DNA from 4 places in the Silvimonas soli genome. Region 3 is predicted to be linked to each of the others. Evidence: predicted binding sites of a transcription regulator. Region 3 holds the regulator's gene; each other region holds the start of a gene.
The links. Region 3 encodes FNR, which switches genes on or off when oxygen is low (the NO sensors DNR and NnrR bind a similar motif). Its sites were predicted from a motif close to TTGATNNNNATCAA; they were not measured.

Region 1: N7220_RS14670 (FeoA family protein) is a predicted target of FNR. The motif match lies at 1,979-1,992, and genes of this name have one in related genera.
Region 2: N7220_RS06310 (formate/nitrite transporter family protein) is a predicted target of FNR. The motif match lies at 2,812-2,825, and genes of this name have one in related genera.
Region 4: N7220_RS10425 (ATP synthase subunit I) is a predicted target of FNR. The motif match lies at 2,032-2,045, and genes of this name have one in related genera.

Annotation. Positions count from the first base shown of each region.
Region 1 is NZ_CP106736.1:3,182,225-3,186,437, forward strand. It holds gene feoB (ferrous iron transport protein B) at 1-1,654, opposite strand, end outside; gene N7220_RS14670 (FeoA family protein) at 1,657-1,911, opposite strand; gene gltB (glutamate synthase large subunit) at 2,444-4,213, shown strand, end outside.
Region 2 is NZ_CP106736.1:1,382,616-1,386,828, forward strand. It holds gene rplM (50S ribosomal protein L13) at 1-209, opposite strand, end outside; gene N7220_RS06300 (OsmC family protein) at 556-975, shown strand; gene N7220_RS06305 (aspartate/glutamate racemase family protein) at 1,098-1,808, opposite strand; gene N7220_RS06310 (formate/nitrite transporter family protein) at 1,852-2,706, opposite strand; gene coq7 (2-polyprenyl-3-methyl-6-methoxy-1,4-benzoquinone monooxygenase) at 2,869-3,522, opposite strand; gene N7220_RS06320 (peptidylprolyl isomerase) at 3,633-4,202, shown strand.
Region 3 is NZ_CP106736.1:253,938-258,150, forward strand. It holds gene N7220_RS01095 (sulfite exporter TauE/SafE family protein) at 1-622, opposite strand, end outside; gene hemN (oxygen-independent coproporphyrinogen III oxidase) at 647-2,044, opposite strand; gene fnr (fumarate/nitrate reduction transcriptional regulator Fnr) at 2,262-3,008, shown strand; gene N7220_RS01110 (hypothetical protein) at 3,103-3,729, shown strand; gene N7220_RS01115 (phasin family protein) at 3,849-4,213, opposite strand, start outside.
Region 4 is NZ_CP106736.1:2,252,034-2,256,246, reverse strand. It holds gene N7220_RS10440 (F0F1 ATP synthase subunit B) at 1-366, opposite strand, end outside; gene atpE (F0F1 ATP synthase subunit C) at 404-679, opposite strand; gene atpB (F0F1 ATP synthase subunit A) at 799-1,614, opposite strand; gene N7220_RS10425 (ATP synthase subunit I) at 1,617-1,988, opposite strand; gene N7220_RS10420 (ParB/RepB/Spo0J family partition protein) at 2,176-3,021, opposite strand; gene N7220_RS10415 (ParA family protein) at 3,073-3,864, opposite strand; gene rsmG (16S rRNA (guanine(527)-N(7))-methyltransferase RsmG) at 3,871-4,213, opposite strand, start outside.

The sequences.
Region 1 (4,213 bases), 1.6 Mb from region 3:
GCATGGTGGCAACCGTTGCCACGCAGGGCACGTAGATCAGGGTGAACAGCATGAACGAGATCGCCGAAACCGGGTCCATACTGCCTGCCAGATGATGCGCCAGTGCATCGCCCTGCACCCCGGTAATGACCGACAGCGCGCCCAGAACGACCTCCTTGGCGACAAAACCAAAAATCAACGCAATCGACATTTCGGAATGAATGCCAATCGGCGTCAGGACTGGCTCTAGCACGTTGGCAATCATCCCCGCATAGCTGGCGTGTTCCGATGGGTAATGGGTAAGGAACCACACCAGCAATACCCCAACCACAATCATGGTCGAAGCCATGCGCAGGAAAGAACGGGTTTCGCCCCAGCCGCGAGCGCGAATCTGCCTTAGCAACGGCATGCGGAACGGTGGCAATTCCAGTGCAAAAGGCTCGCTGGAGGCAAAGCGTTTGCGGAAGACCCAGGCCGAACCGAGCGCGATGACGATGCTCGCTAGATACAACCCTAGCAACACCCACGGCGCCTGCGTTGGCGTGAACAGCGCCGAAGATAGAAACAGAAAAATCTGCAACCGCGCTGAACACAACGAGAACGGAATAGTGAGCATGGTCAGCTTGCGCGCGTTGGGATCGCGGATCACCCGCGTGCCCATCAACGCGGGCACGTTGCAGCCAAAGCCCATCAGCAGCATGACAAAACCACGGCCATCCAGCCCCAGGCGGCTCATCAGGCCATCCATCATGAAGGCGGCGCGGGCAAAATAGCCGGAGTCTTCAATGATCGCCATCAGCGAGAAAAACAGGAAGATCAGCGGGGCAAAGGTCAGCACCGTGCCCGCGCCGTCGAACAGCCCGTCGAGCAAGGCGCCGCGTACAAATTCGGGCGCACCGGCGAGTGCGGGTTCCAGCCAGGTGTGTTTGATCCAGTCCATGCCGCTGCCCAATGCATCCTGGAGCGGAGAACCAATGGCAAAGGTGAGCTGAAACAAGATGAACATCATCAAGATAAATAGTGGCAAACCAAGCGCCGGGTGCAGAATCCAGCGGTCCAGTTTCTCGGTCATGCTCGCCGGCATGGTCGGCGGACGGGAGACAAAGGCATGATGCAGCCGGGTTTCTTCGGCATGGAATGCCGTAGCCGCTTGCAGGCTGGAGAAATCAAGCTGGATATCGCCGTTCAGCGCAATGTGCTGGCTGATGGCGGTTTTCAGTTCTGGCACGCCCTGGCCCAGTTTGGCCGAGATCGGCAATACCGGGCAGCCCAGTTGGGCCGATAGCCTGGCGTAGTCGATGACGATGCCCGCGCGTTTGGCTTCGTCCGTCATATTGAGCGCGACAATCATCGGCGCGCCCAGGGCTTTCAATTGCAAAGCCAGTGCGAGTTGGCGATCCAGTTGGGTGGCGTTCAGCAGCACCACAATGGCGCTCAGTTCGGTATTGGCCAGAAACGCCTGCGCTACGCGTTCGTCTTCAGCGCCGCCTGATAAATCATAAATACCCGGTAGATCGACCAGTTGCACCATGCTGCCGCCCAGCAAAATACGATGCGTGGCCAGTTCAACCGTGAGCCCCGGCCAGTTGGCGACGCGGGCATTGCCACCGGTGATACGGTTGAATAGTGTGGATTTGCCGGTGTTTGGCATGCCAACGAGCGCGATCCGTTTCATGATCAGGCCTCGTTACGCTGGATGGGCAGGGCGGAGATTTCGACTTCAATGGCGCGGGCGTGTTCCCGGCGCAACATCAGTTCAGTGTTGCCAATTCGCACTTGCAACGGCCCGCCAAGCCAGCCGCGCCTGAGTACTGTAAGCTCGCGCTCCGGGCGTAATCCCATGGCAAAAAGACGTTGGGTAAGTTCGGCCGGAGTATGTAGTTTTAATACACGAGCGGGCGTTTGCAGCGGCAGATCGAAAAGCGGACACATGGGTGATTTCCGGTTTCAAGAATCATTCTCAATTATTGAATCATGATTACCCGGAAGAAGCTGTGCATTGATACCTATCAAGCCTGTGCCTTGGCAGGTAAAAATCACAGTGGCATATGGTGTGTAGTTTGCTGATGCGTGGCTGACTCGCTGCATACATAAAACGATGTAGTCGAAGGCCGTGCACTAACAAAATCGCGTTTCCCGACAAACGTCAGGGTGTTTGCACTAATTTCTGTCATTTTTTAGAAAAAATGCCTCTGATCGGGGCGCAATTTCTGGCAATATAATTGCCATTTTGTGCAATGCGTTATACCAACGCGCAAGGCACCGTGCGCTGGCTACCCCGCCAGCCAAGTCGACGCTAGCTCCGTGCGATCCGGACCAGCCGCTCGACCCCTGTCATGATTCGAAAATTGGACCGAGGCTGACGCAATGTCGGCCTTTTTTGACCTGCGCGCCCGAGGTACTAGAGGTTCTAGTTAAACCAGGCTGCGCTTAGCCAGAAGGAAAGAGCGTGATGGATCACGTGATGCCCCAGCAACAGGGGATGTACGATCCCGCTAACGAACACGATGCCTGTGGTGTCGGTTTCGTCGCCCATATGAAGGGCCAGAAGAGCCATTCGATCGTCGAGCAAGGGTTGTTGATCCTGAAGAATCTGGATCACCGCGGTGCCGTAGGTGCCGATCCGTTGCAAGGTGACGGCGCTGGTATTCTGATTCAAATCCCCGATGCTTTGTATCGCGAAGAAATGGCGAAACAAGGCGTCACGCTGCCCGCCTTTGGCGAGTACGGCGTGGGCATGATTTTCCTGCCGCAAGAAGCCGCCTCGCGCGCTGCCTGTCAGGAAGAAATCGAGCGTGCTGTGCGCGTGGAAGGGCAAGTGCTGCTGGGCTGGCGCGATGTGCCGGTCAACCGTGACATGCCAATGTCCCCGACCGTGCGCGCCAAAGAGCCGGTGATTCGCCAGATTTTCGTCGGCCGCGGCCCGGACGTGCTGGTGACCGATGCGCTGGAGCGCAAGCTGTATATCATCCGCAAATCGGCCAGCCACGCGATTCGCCGCCTCAAGCTCACGCATGGCCACGAGTTCTATGTGCCGTCGTTCTCCGCCCGCACCGTAAACTACAAAGGTCTGCTGCTGGCTGACCAGGTGGGCGTGTATTACAACGATCTGGCCGATGCGCGTTGCGTATCCGCGCTGGCGCTGGTGCACCAACGCTTCTCGACCAATACCTTCCCGACATGGGACCTGGCGCATCCGTTCCGCATGATTGCCCACAACGGTGAAATCAACACCGTGCGCGGCAACGTGAACTGGATTACCGCCCGTGAAAAAGCCATCAGCTCGCCGGTATTGGGCAAGAGCCTGGAAAAAGTCTGGCCGCTGATTTATCTTGGCCAGTCTGACTCAGCCTCGTTCGACAACGCGCTCGAACTGTTGGTGATGGGCGGTTATTCGCTGGCGCAAGCCGTGATGATGATGATTCCGGAAGCGTGGGAAAAACACACGCTGATGGACGAAAACCGTCGCGCCTTCTATGAATACCACGCCGCGATGATGGAACCATGGGATGGTCCTGCCGCCGTGGCGTTTACTGATGGCCGCCAGATTGGTGCCACGCTGGACCGTAACGGTCTGCGTCCGGCGCGTTATCTGGTCACCAACGATGACTTGGTGGTGATGGCTTCCGAATCTGGCGTACTGCCGATCGCCGATAGCCGCATCAACAAAAAATGGCGTCTGCAGCCAGGCAAGATGTTCCTGATCGATCTGGAACAAGGCCGCATCATCGACGACCAGGAAATCAAGAACACGCTGTCCAACTCCAAGCCGTACAAAGAGTGGATCGGCAAGATTCGTATCAAGCTGGACGAAGTTCAAAGCGCCACGGAAATCCCGAAGGCGCCCTGTTCGACTGTGCTCGATTGCCAACAAGCTTTTGGTTACACCCAGGAAGACATCAAGTTCATCCTGGAGCCGATGGCCAAGAACGGCGAAGAAGGCACTGGTTCGATGGGTAACGACTCGGCGCTGCCAGTATTGTCGAACAAGTCCAAGACGCTGTATTCCTACTTCAAGCAGCTGTTTGCGCAGGTGACCAACCCGCCAATCGACCCGATCCGTGAAGATCTGGTGATGTCGCTGGTGTCGTTTATTGGTCCAAAGCCCAACCTGCTTGACCCGGCTGACATCAACCCGCCAATCCGCCTGGAAGTGTCGCAACCGGTGCTGTCGGCCGACGATATCGAAAAAATTCGTTATATCGGCAAGTACACCGGCGGCAAATTCCGCTCG
Region 2 (4,213 bases), 1.1 Mb from region 3:
GTGGCCTTGTCACCGGTAACGCGCAGCTTATCTGCGTTAACCACTACGATGTAGTCGCCCGTATCAACGTGCGGGGTGTATTCGGCTTTGTGCTTGCCACGCAAACGCTTGGCGATTTCAGCCGCGAGACGACCCAGCACTTTGTCAGTGGCGTCAACGACGTACCACTCGCGCTTTACCTCGTGCGGCTTGGCAGAATAAGTTTTCATAACTGCTCGTGTCCACAATTTCGATTTGGAGAAAGTCGCGGATTTTAGCCCCGTATTCAAGGCGCTGTCAAACCTATTCGGGTTAGCGGACAAGAATTATATCGGGTAGCAGTAAAAAAAACGCAATCCAGGGAGTGGATTGCGCAGAATTCCACCAAAGAAGGAGGATGGAGGAGACAACATCAAGGCAGGCCCCGACGTTGCAATTGCAGTATATGACAAACAAATACGGCATTTCAAGCATTTTTGTTGCAGTGCGGCAATACGCCAGGCGGCGCCCTTGCTGGCAAGCGCAGGCTTGGGCGCGCTACAATCCAGCCCGAACCTACCTACCTTGGAATCTGCGATGAAAGCACGTTTGAAATGGGTTGAAGCGGTCAGCTTCCTGGCCGAATCCGGCTCCGGTCATGCCGTTCTGATGGACGGCGCCCCGGAAGGCGGCGGTCGCAACCTGGGTCCGCGCCCCATGGAATTGGTATTAATGGGCACCGTTGGCTGCACCACGTATGACGTTATCCATATTCTGAAGAAGAGTCGCGCCGATGTGCGCGATTGCGTAGTTGAAGTGGATGCCGACCGCGCGGACGAAGATCCGAAAGTTTTTACGCGGATTCACTTTCACTTTGTGGTGACTGGCAAAGCACTCAAGCCGGAAGTGGTGGAACGGGCGATCAAGCTGTCTGCAGAAAAATATTGCTCGGCGTCGATCATGCTGGGCAAAACAGCGGATATCACGCACGACTTTGAGATTCGTGAAGCTGACTGACCCCCACGTGTTGATCGCCGTCCGGCGCAGGTCGGCAATAGCCAAAAGAAAAGCCACGATCAAGTCGTGGCTTTTTCCATTTTTTTATACGTTATAAATAGCTTCACTACCGGCAGCCGCATTCAGGCTGTCGCATCTTCCGTGCCAATCGCAAAATCCACTGCTGCCTGTGCATGCAATGCCGTGGTATCGAAAACCGGCAAAACCGAGTCTTGCTGCCCGATCAACAGTGTGATTTCAGTACACCCCAGAATCACCGCCTGAGCGCCACGCGCAGCCAGATCGCCAATCACGTTCTGGTAAATGCGCTGCGAATCCGGGTTGATCACGCCATGACACAACTCATCATAAATAATGCGATGCACCTGCTGGCGATCAAGCTCGTCGGGAATCACCGTCTGCAGCCCATACTTTTCACGCAGTCGCCCAGCGTAAAAGGCGTGCTCCATGGTGTAGCGAGTTCCCAGCAAGCCAACGCGCTCGACTCCCGCCACTCGCAATGCCCGCCCGGTGGGATCGGCAATATGGATAAAGGGTACGTTAATGGCTTGCACAATCGGTTCGTAAACCCGGTGCATGGTGTTGGTGGCAAGAATCACCAGTTCAGCACCACCGCGCTGCAATTGCGCCGCCGCAGCGGCCAATTGCTCGCCCAAGCCTTCCCAGTCTCCGGCACGCTGGCTCGCCTCAATGGCAGCGAAGTCCAGCGTCAGCATCAGGCTGGGTGCGTTGTGATGTCCACCCAGCTTTTCCTTGGCGTAGCGGTTTAACAACCGGTAGTACTCCGCCGAAGATTCCCAGCTCATCCCACCAATTACGCCGATGGTTTTCATTGTTGCTCCGTGCAGTTCAGGCTGAAATCAACCTGCCTGCCATTCAGGGCACCAGGTCGGGCACACATGCCGCATTCGGCATTTCGGCTTTGGCTGCAGTTACCGCAGCCTTCCGCCGCGGCAGATAGATCAAGGCGTACGGCAGGCCAATCAGCAGGGCGCCGCCCGCCAGATTACCCAATGTTGCCGGGATCAGATTGGCAAAGACAAACTGGCTGACGCTGATATCGGCGCCGGCCATCATCGCTGCAGGAATAATAAACAGGTTGGCGATACTGTGCTCCATACCCAGGGTGACAAAGGCCATCACCGGGAACCAGATGCCCAACATGCGACCCAATGTGTCTTTGGCCGAATAACCCTGCATCGAAGCGACACACACCAGCAAGTTGGCCAACATACCCTTGGTGAAGGTCATCCAGAACGGATGCGACACTTTGCCGTTAGCAATGGTAATCAAGTATTGAGTTGCGGCGTCTGTGGTCAGCAAATGGGTTTCCAGGCCGAACACCCAGGCAGCGGCAATTGCGCCAACTGCATTACCCGCAAATGAGATTGCCCAGAAACGGCTCAGCAAACGCCAGTCGATCTCGCGTCGCCACCAGGACACAAAACCGCCGGCACAATTGGAAGTGAACAAATCAGCGCCGGTCAGTGTCACCGCAATAAAGCCCAACGGGAACACTGCACCAAACAGAAGCTTGACCAGCCCCGGGTTGCTGGCTGCCAGCCCAGTCGAACCTCCGGCTACTTCCATTGCCAGCAACGTACCCAGGCCAATAAACATGCCGCCGAGCACGGCCATCAATCCAAGGCGCCACGTGGGAGTGGTTGCCTTCTCCGCACCGTGGTGCGACATGTATTCAACTATTTCGGCTGGGGTGCGTATTTGCGACATTGGGGCGCCTGCAAGGTCAGATTGGTATGACATGCAGTTATACGCGGCCACTTTACCCGGCTGCTGTGAACAATTTCCGGTTATGCCATGTGAATAAGCCGACCTTTGATTGATATCAAATTTAGGCTGTGAATTAGTGCCGAACTAGCTCGTTTGGCCGATTTACAAGCGGTACGACAGAGATGTCATTACCTTGGATGTTGTTGCCATCAAACCGGCCACCGGTGCAGGCAGTGGTGCCGCGCCCAGTTGCATGGCTTGTTCCGCATGACCCAGTTCATCGGTATGCATTTGCTCGACCACGGCGCGGCTTTTGGCATCTTGCGGCGGCAAGGTATGCAGATGCGATTGTAGATGCGCGCCGACCTGACGTTCGGTCTCGGCCAAAAAGCCCAGATTCCATTTGTCGCCAATCACGCCCGCTGCGACACCCATGGCCAGACTTCCGGCATACCAGAACGGGTTTAGCAGACTTGGACGGCTGCCTAGTTCCTGCAAGCGACGCTCAGTCCACGCCAGATGTTCGACTTCTTCATGCGCGGCTTGCTTGAGCGCTTCCCGCGCCTTGGGATCACGTGCCGTCAATCCTTGCCCTTGATACAAGGCTTGCGCGCAGACTTCGCCACTATGATTCACCCGCATCAAACCGGCCGCGTGTGTTTTGTCGGCTTCGCTCATTTCGGCTTCGTCGATGTGGGCATCCGGATGAGCACGTTCACTGATTGCCGGTGCCGCCAGCGTACGCAGCATCACGTCAAACTCATTGATCAGGCGATCAACCGAAGGCAAAGCAGGCAGTTTGGGCAGCGGCAACATGGCGGGGACTCTTGGTTTTGCGGCAATTAATTGCGTGCCATTCTAGCGCAATGGCGGCATAGCGGCCCGTGATATCATTGCCGCTCTTGTCCCTAACCGAGTCACGATGCATGAAAAAGTTCTTGCTGGCACTGGGCCTGACGCTGATCGCCAGCGTTGCCGCAGCTGCAAATCCGCAAGTGGTGCTTGATACCGCCAAAGGCCAGATCACCGTCGAGCTGTATCCCGATGCAGCCCCGGCGTCTGTCGCCAACTTCCTGCGATATGTGAAAGAGAAACACTACGATGGCACTATCTTTCATCGGGTAGTGAAAGATTTCGTGGTGCAAGGCGGTGGTTACGATCCAAAAATGAGTGAACGCCCGACCAATGCACCGGTCAAAAACGAGGCAGAACACGCGTTCAAAGCCGGGCTGAAAAATGATCGCGGCACACTGGCCATGGCCCGTACCAATGATCCTGATTCGGCAACCAGCCAGTTTTATTTCAATCTGAAAAACAATGACTTCCTGAACTACCCTGGCCGCGACAATTATGGCTATACGGTGTTCGGGCGTGTAATCAAAGGCATGGATGTGGTCGATGCCATTTCCGCCGTGCCCGTTTTGCCTGGTGACTTCCCGGCTACTCCGGTACTGATCAAAAGCGTGCGCGTTGAAGGCGCCGCTGCCGGTAAATAATCCAACCAATC
Region 3 (4,213 bases):
CCGCCTGGCCAATCAACAACAGGTTTGGCAGTGTTCCCAGCCCAAAGGCAAGCATTATCAGGGCCCCTCGAACGACACTGCCGCTAGCCAAAGCTGACAAGCTTGCGGTGTAGACCAAGCCGCAAGGCAACCAGCCCCATAGGCCACCGATAATAAACGTGTCTCGCCAGTGCCTGACAGGCAAGCGACGCGCCAGTAAGGGCTGAATTTTTCGCCAGACGGGCCGACCAACGGTTTCCAGCCGAGTCACCCAGGTCGACCATCCAGCCAGATACAAGCCCACCGCAATCAATAGCAGGTTGGCCAGTACAAACAGGACTACCTTGATCGACTGCAGCGAAACAAGCGCCGGCAACGAACCAATGGCACCGACCAAAGCCCCGATCAGCGCGTAACCGCCAATCCGGCCCAGATTAAAACCGAGGTGATAACGCAAGCGCGGACCTGGCGGCAACTGCAGGCTGAATGCAGCAACCACCCCGCCGCACATACCAAAGCAGTGACCACCGCCCAGCAGGCCGGCCACGAAAAAAGCAAGAAGGTCAAAATCGTGCAAATCAGAACCCTGGCAAAGAAAACAATCTGCGGCGGCCTCAAGGCCAGCCGCCACGGCGCGTTGCACGCCGCATGCCGGTCTGAGCTTACCTTAAACCAGGCGCGAATAGCTCGCTGCGGTGGTCTTCTCGCGCAGATGACGGTCGAACACCATCGCAATGGAACGGATCAGCATGCGTCCTTTAGGCGTGACCTCAATGCCCTCTTCGCTCAACTGCAACAAGCCGTCCTGCTCCATCTGTGACAGCCGCCCCATTTCGGGGGCGAAGTAGGTTTTGAAATCCAGTAACCAGGCGGTTTCAATCTGTCCAAAATTGAGGTTAAAGCGACACATTAATCCGTGAATTACCGAACGGCGCAGCAAGTCATCCATATTCAAAATATACCCGCGCTCAATTGGCAATTGATTACGATCGAGCATCTCGTAATACTCATCGATATTTTTTGAATTCTGAAAATACCCGGCCCCAACCTTACCAATTCCGGATACACCAAATGCCAGCAAATCAGATTCCGCGTAAGTTGAATAACCCTGGAAATTACGCTGCAAAGTACCACGGCGCTGGGCAATGGAAAGATCATCATCCGGCAATGCAAAGTGATCCATGCCGATATAAACGTAACCAGCGGCAGTCAATTTGTCGATGGCTGCATGCAGTATATCCAGCTTGGCCGATGAGTCGGGCAATGCGGCCGTATCAATGCGTCGTTGCGGCTTGAAGCGCTCAGGCAAATGGGCATAATTATAAAGCGCAATGCGGTCTGGATGGATGTCCAGCACCCGGTCGATGGTTTGCATGACACTAGCTACAGACTGGAACGGCAGGCCATAGATCAAGTCGATACTGACTGAACGAAACCCGGAAGCGCGCGCGGCGTCAATCACCTTGCGGGTCTGCTCTTCACTCTGAATCCGGTTAACGGCGCGCTGCACTTTCTCGTCAAAGTCCTGAACGCCAACACTCACCCGGTTAAAACCCGTTTCAGCCAGCAACGCTATTTTTGATAATTCAAGTTTGCGCGGATCAATTTCGATTGAATATTCGCCATCCGTCAGAATGTCGAAATTATCATTAATTGCGCGCATTAAAGTGGCTAGTTGGGTTTCCGGCAAAAAAGTCGGTGTACCACCCCCAAAGTGGATCTGGCCAACCTTCATTCGGTATGGCAATATATTTACGTGAAGCTGTATTTCTTTTTGTAGATACTCTGTATATTTAACTGCCTGTGATTCATCTTTGGTAATCACTTTATTGCAAGCGCAGTAATAGCAAATCGTATTGCAAAACGGCAGATGAAAATATAAAGAAGCAGGCTTGTCCGCCTCACCTACACGCGAATGCAACAGCATCTCGCGATAATCGGCAGTTTCAAGCTCGGCAAATCGGTCTGCGGTGGGATAAGACGTGTAGCGAGGGCCTTTGCCATCGTAGCGCTCGACAAGAGATCGATCGAATTCGACCTGCTGGATCAACGGTGTTGTATGCATTTGTCCTACCCCTAAAACACAGGGTAAAGATTTTGCCTACATCTGGGACATAGTTACTTGATCCAAATCAATACGACTCGCATGATGCTAGCATCTACTGCGAGGATACGTGACCTGGCTCAATAAGCGGCACAGAATTCGATGAAGCGGCACACAGGATTGTGTAAGGGTGCCGCTGCAATGGCGTAAAAATTTCAAGTCATAGTGGAACAACATCATGCTGTCACCAATTCAGTTACGCGAAACCGGCCTCAAGCAACTGCGGCACGCCTGCTCAAATTGCAGTTTGCGTGAACTGTGTCTGCCCATTGGCTTGTCGCCCGAAGAAATGCGACAAGTTGATCAATTGGTCAGCCAGGGCCGCCCCATCAAGCGCGGCGAAGCACTCTACCGTGCCGGTGAGCCGTTCCATGCACTCTATGCAGTGCGCCTCGGCTTCTTCAAAACCAGCATCGTTTCTGAAGATGGTCGCGAACAAGTGACCGGTTTTCACATGAATGGTGAGTTGATGGGCATGGATGCAATCAGCACCGACCATCACACTTGTGACGCAGTTGCGTTGGAAGATAGCGAAGTATGCGAACTGCCCTTTGCTGAAATCGAATCCATGTCGCGCCGTATTCCCAACCTGCAACGCCATCTTTACAAGATGATGAGCCGCGAAATCGTCCGCGATCATGGCGTAATGCTGCTGTTGGGCAATATGAAGGCAGAGGAACGGATTGCTGCGTTCTTGCTCAATCTCTCGCAGCGCTTTGCCTTACGTGGCTATTCGCACAGCAGCTTTCATCTGCGCATGACGCGCGAAGAAATCGGCAGCTACCTCGGCCTGAAGCTGGAAACGGTAAGCAGAACCTTATCGCGCTTCCAGGACAATGGTCTGATTCGAGTACAGAACAGGCTCATCGAACTGAAAGACACCGAAGGCTTGAAACAATTGATGAACAACTGTCAAAGCAATTGACTGCCTGATTCCAATGCTCACGCAAGTTTGCCTGGTTGCCCCAGCGGCGCTCGCATCCTCCATCCTTGGCCGCCTGGCGCGATCAGGATTGGGGGTGCCGGTATTTCCGGCAGAAACTCCAACTGCTTTGCCGCCTGCACCCACCCCCGACAGCACGTTGGTGTTGGTGAACCCGCAAGGGCTCGCGGAATATCTGGCATGGAAAAGCCAAGCCGATGCACAGGGCTGGCATCTGCTGGATATAGCCGGCAACTTGCAAAACCCCCTCGGGCAAATCTACGGCTGGATGCTCGCTGTCGGTGCAAAGCACAGTGACCTTGCAATAGCCGAACCCATCATTGCAGCGTTGTCGCCAGCCCTGCCCAACGCATGGCTTCACGCAGGCGGCCCCGGGGCTGGCGCGTTTTTGCAGACCACAAGCGGTGCCTGCCTAATGCAGTCTGGAGAGGTCTGGTTGTGGTTACAGCGCGCGTTGCAGCAACCCGGCAGCACGCCGTTTGATCTGCAGTCTTGGCAATACCTGGTTCACGGCGGTTTTGAGAAGCTGCAGCGAGAGGCGCGGGATTACCTGGCCCTCGACACCGAGCCGTTCACTCCATGGCACGCCGCGCAAAGTGGCCTCTTGCTCCAAGGTAGCTCTAATGCACTGGCGAGGGAGCTAGCACAGTGGCTGCTGATACTCCCAGTCGTCCCAAGCCCGTCCGCCGCAACCGCGTCCTGACACTTCAACAGCACAAGGCTAAGCCAGTATCGGTGGTGCGTTGGCAAAAAAAATGGCCCTCGTCAGAGGGCCATAATCGCAATCGGCAGATATGCGCTTTGAAACGTTAAAACATTTGCTCAAGCAGCTTTGCGACGACCGTTCGCCGCAGGCGCTGCTTTAGTCACATTCTGTACTACAGTGGCAACCCACTCTTCGCTCTGCTTGCGCGCAGCGGCTACTGTTGTGCCATAAGCGTCCAGCGAAGCCGCTACGCCATTGCGCAACACTTTGATGCCTTCGGCACCGGCGGGCGCTTGATCAGCGAATGCGTCAAATCCGGAAAGCACCTCATCGCCAGATTTTTTGACTTGCTGTTCGACCAATTCGCTCAAGGCCTGTTGGGTTGCTTGCGCAATGCCAATGGATTCACGCCATGCGGCAGTGGCTTTTTCAATTAGCGGCTCGACCAGGCCACGCTGTAATGCCAAAGCACCCTGCACAT
Region 4 (4,213 bases), 2.0 Mb from region 3:
TTGACGCAACACGCCCTTGGCCTGTTCGACTTGCTGTGTGATTTCGGCTTGGGCGCCCGCCAGCAGGCGATCGCTTTCCACCTTGGCCTTGTCTTTCGCCTCGTCGACGATTTGGTTGGCGCGTTTTTCAGCTTGGGCAATCAGCTCTGTAGCTTGTTGCTTGGCTTCACGCAGCTTTTCAGCAGAAGCTTTTTCGGCATTGGCCAGATCTTGCTTGGCACGATCTGCTGCCGACAAACCTTCAGCAATGCGCTGCGCGCGCTTTTCCATCATCCCGGTCAGCGGAGGCCACACGATTTTCATCGTGAACCACACCAGCAAGGCAAAAGTGATTACCTGGCCAATGAGGGAAGTATTGAATTCCACGTTGTAGCCCTCCAGTTTTTCGCGGTGACGTGACTAATTAACCAGCGAGTGCGGAGAGGAACGGGTTGGAGAAGGTGTACAGCAGAGCAACACCGACGCCGATCATGGAGATCGCATCCAGCAGACCGGCGATAATGAACAGCTTGGTTTGCAGAACCGGGATCATTTCCGGTTGGCGAGCCGAGGACTCGAGGAATTTGCCGCCCAGGATGGCGAAACCGATAGCGGTACCGAGTGCAGCCAGACCAATCATCAGTGCGGCAGCGATTGCAGTTGCGCTTTGAACGCTAGCGATTACTTCGGGTGCAGCCATTTTGTTGTATCTCCTGAAAAGGAAGTTGACAAGATAAGGGGGTAACTCGAACCGGGCAGCGCAATGCTACCCGGCGCGATGCTTTAAAACCGCAGCGCCCAAACCGGACGCCAGCCGGCTTAGTGGTCTTCCACCGCCATCGACAGATAAACGATGGTGAGAACCATGAATACGTATGCTTGCAGCGTTACAACCAGCACGTGGAAGATAGCCCACGGTGTGCCCAGCACCCAGTTGATCCACCAAGGCAGCAGTGCGATCAGGATGAACAACAGTTCACCGGCGTACATGTTGCCGAACAACCGCAGTGCCAGCGAAATCGGCTTGGCGATCAGTTCAATCAACTGGAACAGGAAGTTGGGGATCAGCAGACAAACCTTGCCGACGGTACCTTCAGCATGGAACGGTGCGGTGAACAGTTCCTTGATCCAGCCGCCCAGACCCTTGGCCTTGATGGAGAAACCAATGATGTACAACAGCACCGAGATCGACATGGCGAATGTCTGGTTTACGTCGGCGGTAGGTACCACGCGCAGGTAAACATGGTGAGGATCAGCACCAAAGAAGGTGACGCCAATCCATTGCGCGATCATGGGGAAGAGGTCAACCGGGAAGAAGTCCATGGCGTTCATCAGGAACACCCAGCAGAAAATAGTCAGCGCCAATGGGCCGATGACCTTGCTTTTGCCGTGGAAGGTATCTTTGATATGGGTGTCGACCATCTCGACGATCAGCTCGACAAAGTTTTGCAACTTGCCAGGCACACCGTCAGTTGCCTTGCGGGCAACCAGACCAAAAATGCCGACGAAGATGAAACCAAGAACCAGCGCCACCCAGAATGTATCCAGGTGGAAATTGGCCATTGTTCCTTCGGTGTGCAGACGGTTGTGCGTCAGATGGTGAAGGATATATTCGGTTGAGGTCTGTTCAGCCATGATTATTTCTTGTCTTTAAATTTGATCAAAAGCCCGAACCAGAAGGCCGAGGCCGCTGCAGCGTATCCGAAGATAAGCGCTGGCCAGACCACCTTCCGGTGAAAGACGAAAATCGCCCCAAAGGCCACCAGGGTAAACGCCATTTTTAGTGCTTCGCCCAGAAAGTGCAGTTTCATCAGCACTTCTGGCGGCCCATAAGGCAACTGGTAAGCCGTTTTAGCGTAAATGAGGGAACCCAAAACTGCGACAGTGCCACCCATGACACTTGCAATTCCTGCTTGCGAACCCCATAAAATAAAAACGAGCACCGCGACCGCTAGAGTAATCCAGGCCTTAAGCCGGATGATGCCCCGGATCTGTGCTTTGTTAACCATTTTGTTACGCCAGGCAAATATCCGGCGATTATACGGATGACGCTTGTTGCGCGTCAATTTTACACATTGAAGTTACTGGGTTTTTGACCCATGCCGGGTTTTCGGGCGCTCATCTCGCAAGAATTGCACCAATATTGTGCGTTAGCCTTGCAGGTCTGGTCAGGCCGGCGGAAAGTCCGTTTTGCAACTATTTCAATAGCGCCAGCAAACGGTCCAGGTCATCCAGACTAGTGTAGTCGATCATCAACTTGCCGTTGCCGCGTTTGCCATGCTTGATGGCAACCGTTGAGCCAAGACGGGATGAAACTTCTTCTTCCAGCCGGGTGATATCCGGATCAGCTTTCTTTTCTTCACGTGCCGGCACTTCTTGCAATAGACGCTGCACCAGCGCTTCAGTTTCACGCACCGACAAGCCTTTGAGTGCTACCGTGCGCGCCGTGTCGATTTGCTTAAGCGTTGGCAGCGCCAGCAATGCGCGCGCGTGGCCCATGTCGAACTGACCGGCCGCCAGCAAGTCGCGTACCGGTTCCGCCAGATTCAGCAAACGCAGCAGATTGGTTACAGTCACACGGGATTTACCAACCGCGTGCGCGACCGCTTCATGCGTCATGCCAAACTCATCAATCAGCCGCGACAAGCCTTGGGCTTCTTCCAGCGCATTGAGGTCTTCGCGCTGGATATTTTCGATCAGCGCCATCGCCGCCACGGCTTCGTCCGGCACTTCGCGGACCAGCGCAGCAATTTCAGTCAGGCCCGCCAGTTGGCAAGCGCGCCAACGGCGTTCACCGGCGATGATCTCGTAACGATCTTCCAGGCCACCCGCAATCGGGCGCACCAGCACCGGCTGCATCAGGCCTTGCGAACGAATCGACTCGGCCAGTTCTTGCAACGCGGCTTCGTCCATCTGCGTACGCGGCTGGTATTTGCCCGGTTGGAGACTGGTAACGGGCAATTGTTGAAGCGATTCGTTGGCCGCCTCATCGCCCATCAATGCGTCCAAGCCACGACCCAGGCCTTTGAATTTTTTGTTCATGTTCGGGTGATTCCGGCGAATGGGATTGGCATCAGCGATTGCATCTGCAATTTAAACAACCGGCTGTGCAGCATCGACCGGATTATGCCGTGCCAGCAACTCTTCGGCGAGTTGCAAATAGGCTTGCGCGCCTTTGGAGGTTTTGTCATAGGACAGAATCGGGCGGCCATAACTGGGCGCTTCTGCCAGACGTACGTTCCGTGGAATCACGGTGTGGTAAAGCTTGGAAGTGAAGTGCTTGACCAGTTGATCCGACACTTGCTGGGCGAGCGTGGAGCGCGGATCAAACATCGTCCGCAGCAAACCTTCGATCTCGATGCGGCGATTCAAACCTTGCTTCACCCGGCGCAAGGTGTTGACCAGGTCCGACAGACCTTCCAGCGCGTAATACTCGCACTGCATGGGAATCATCACTGCGTCAGCAGCGACCAGGCCGTTCAGCGTCAGCAGATTCAGCGCAGGCGGGCAATCCAGAATCACAAAATCGTAATTACCGGAAATACCGCCCAGCGCGGTTTTCAGGCGGGACTCGCGAGCTTGTGCCTCGACCAGTTCAACTTCGGCACCGGCCAGATCACGGTTGGCGGGCAACAGATCAAACCCGCCATTTTCGGACTTGACCAGTACATCGTTGATCTGCGCTTCGCCAATCAGCAGGTTGTAGACCGTGGCGTCGACCTTGCCCTTGTCGATGCCCGAACCCATCGTGGCATTGGCTTGTGGGTCCAGGTCGACCAGCATGACGCGTTTACCCAGATGGACCAGGCTGGCGGCCAGATTCACCGCCGTCGTGGTTTTACCCACTCCGCCTTTCTGGTTTGCGATCGCAAGCACACGCGTCATCAGACTTCACACCTCTTTGATTAGAACCAGACAGCGCTCGGCTTCGAGGCCGGGCACTTTCAATTGAGCGACCTCGGTAACCACGAGGTCTTTGGGCAACAGCGCAATTTCCTCATAAGGATACACGCCTTTGAGAGCGGCCCAGTAACCACCGCTCGCCAACAGGTGGCGCGTCAGTTTGACGAACTCGCCCAATTCAGCGAATGCGCGCGAGGTAATGACCTGGAAAGGCGCTTCCGGGTGATAGGCCTCGACCCGGTCGCTGACAACAGTAACGTTGGGCAATTGCAGCTCAAGCAGCGCTTGGCGCAAGAAGGTGGTTTTCTTGTGATTGGAATCGAGCAACACA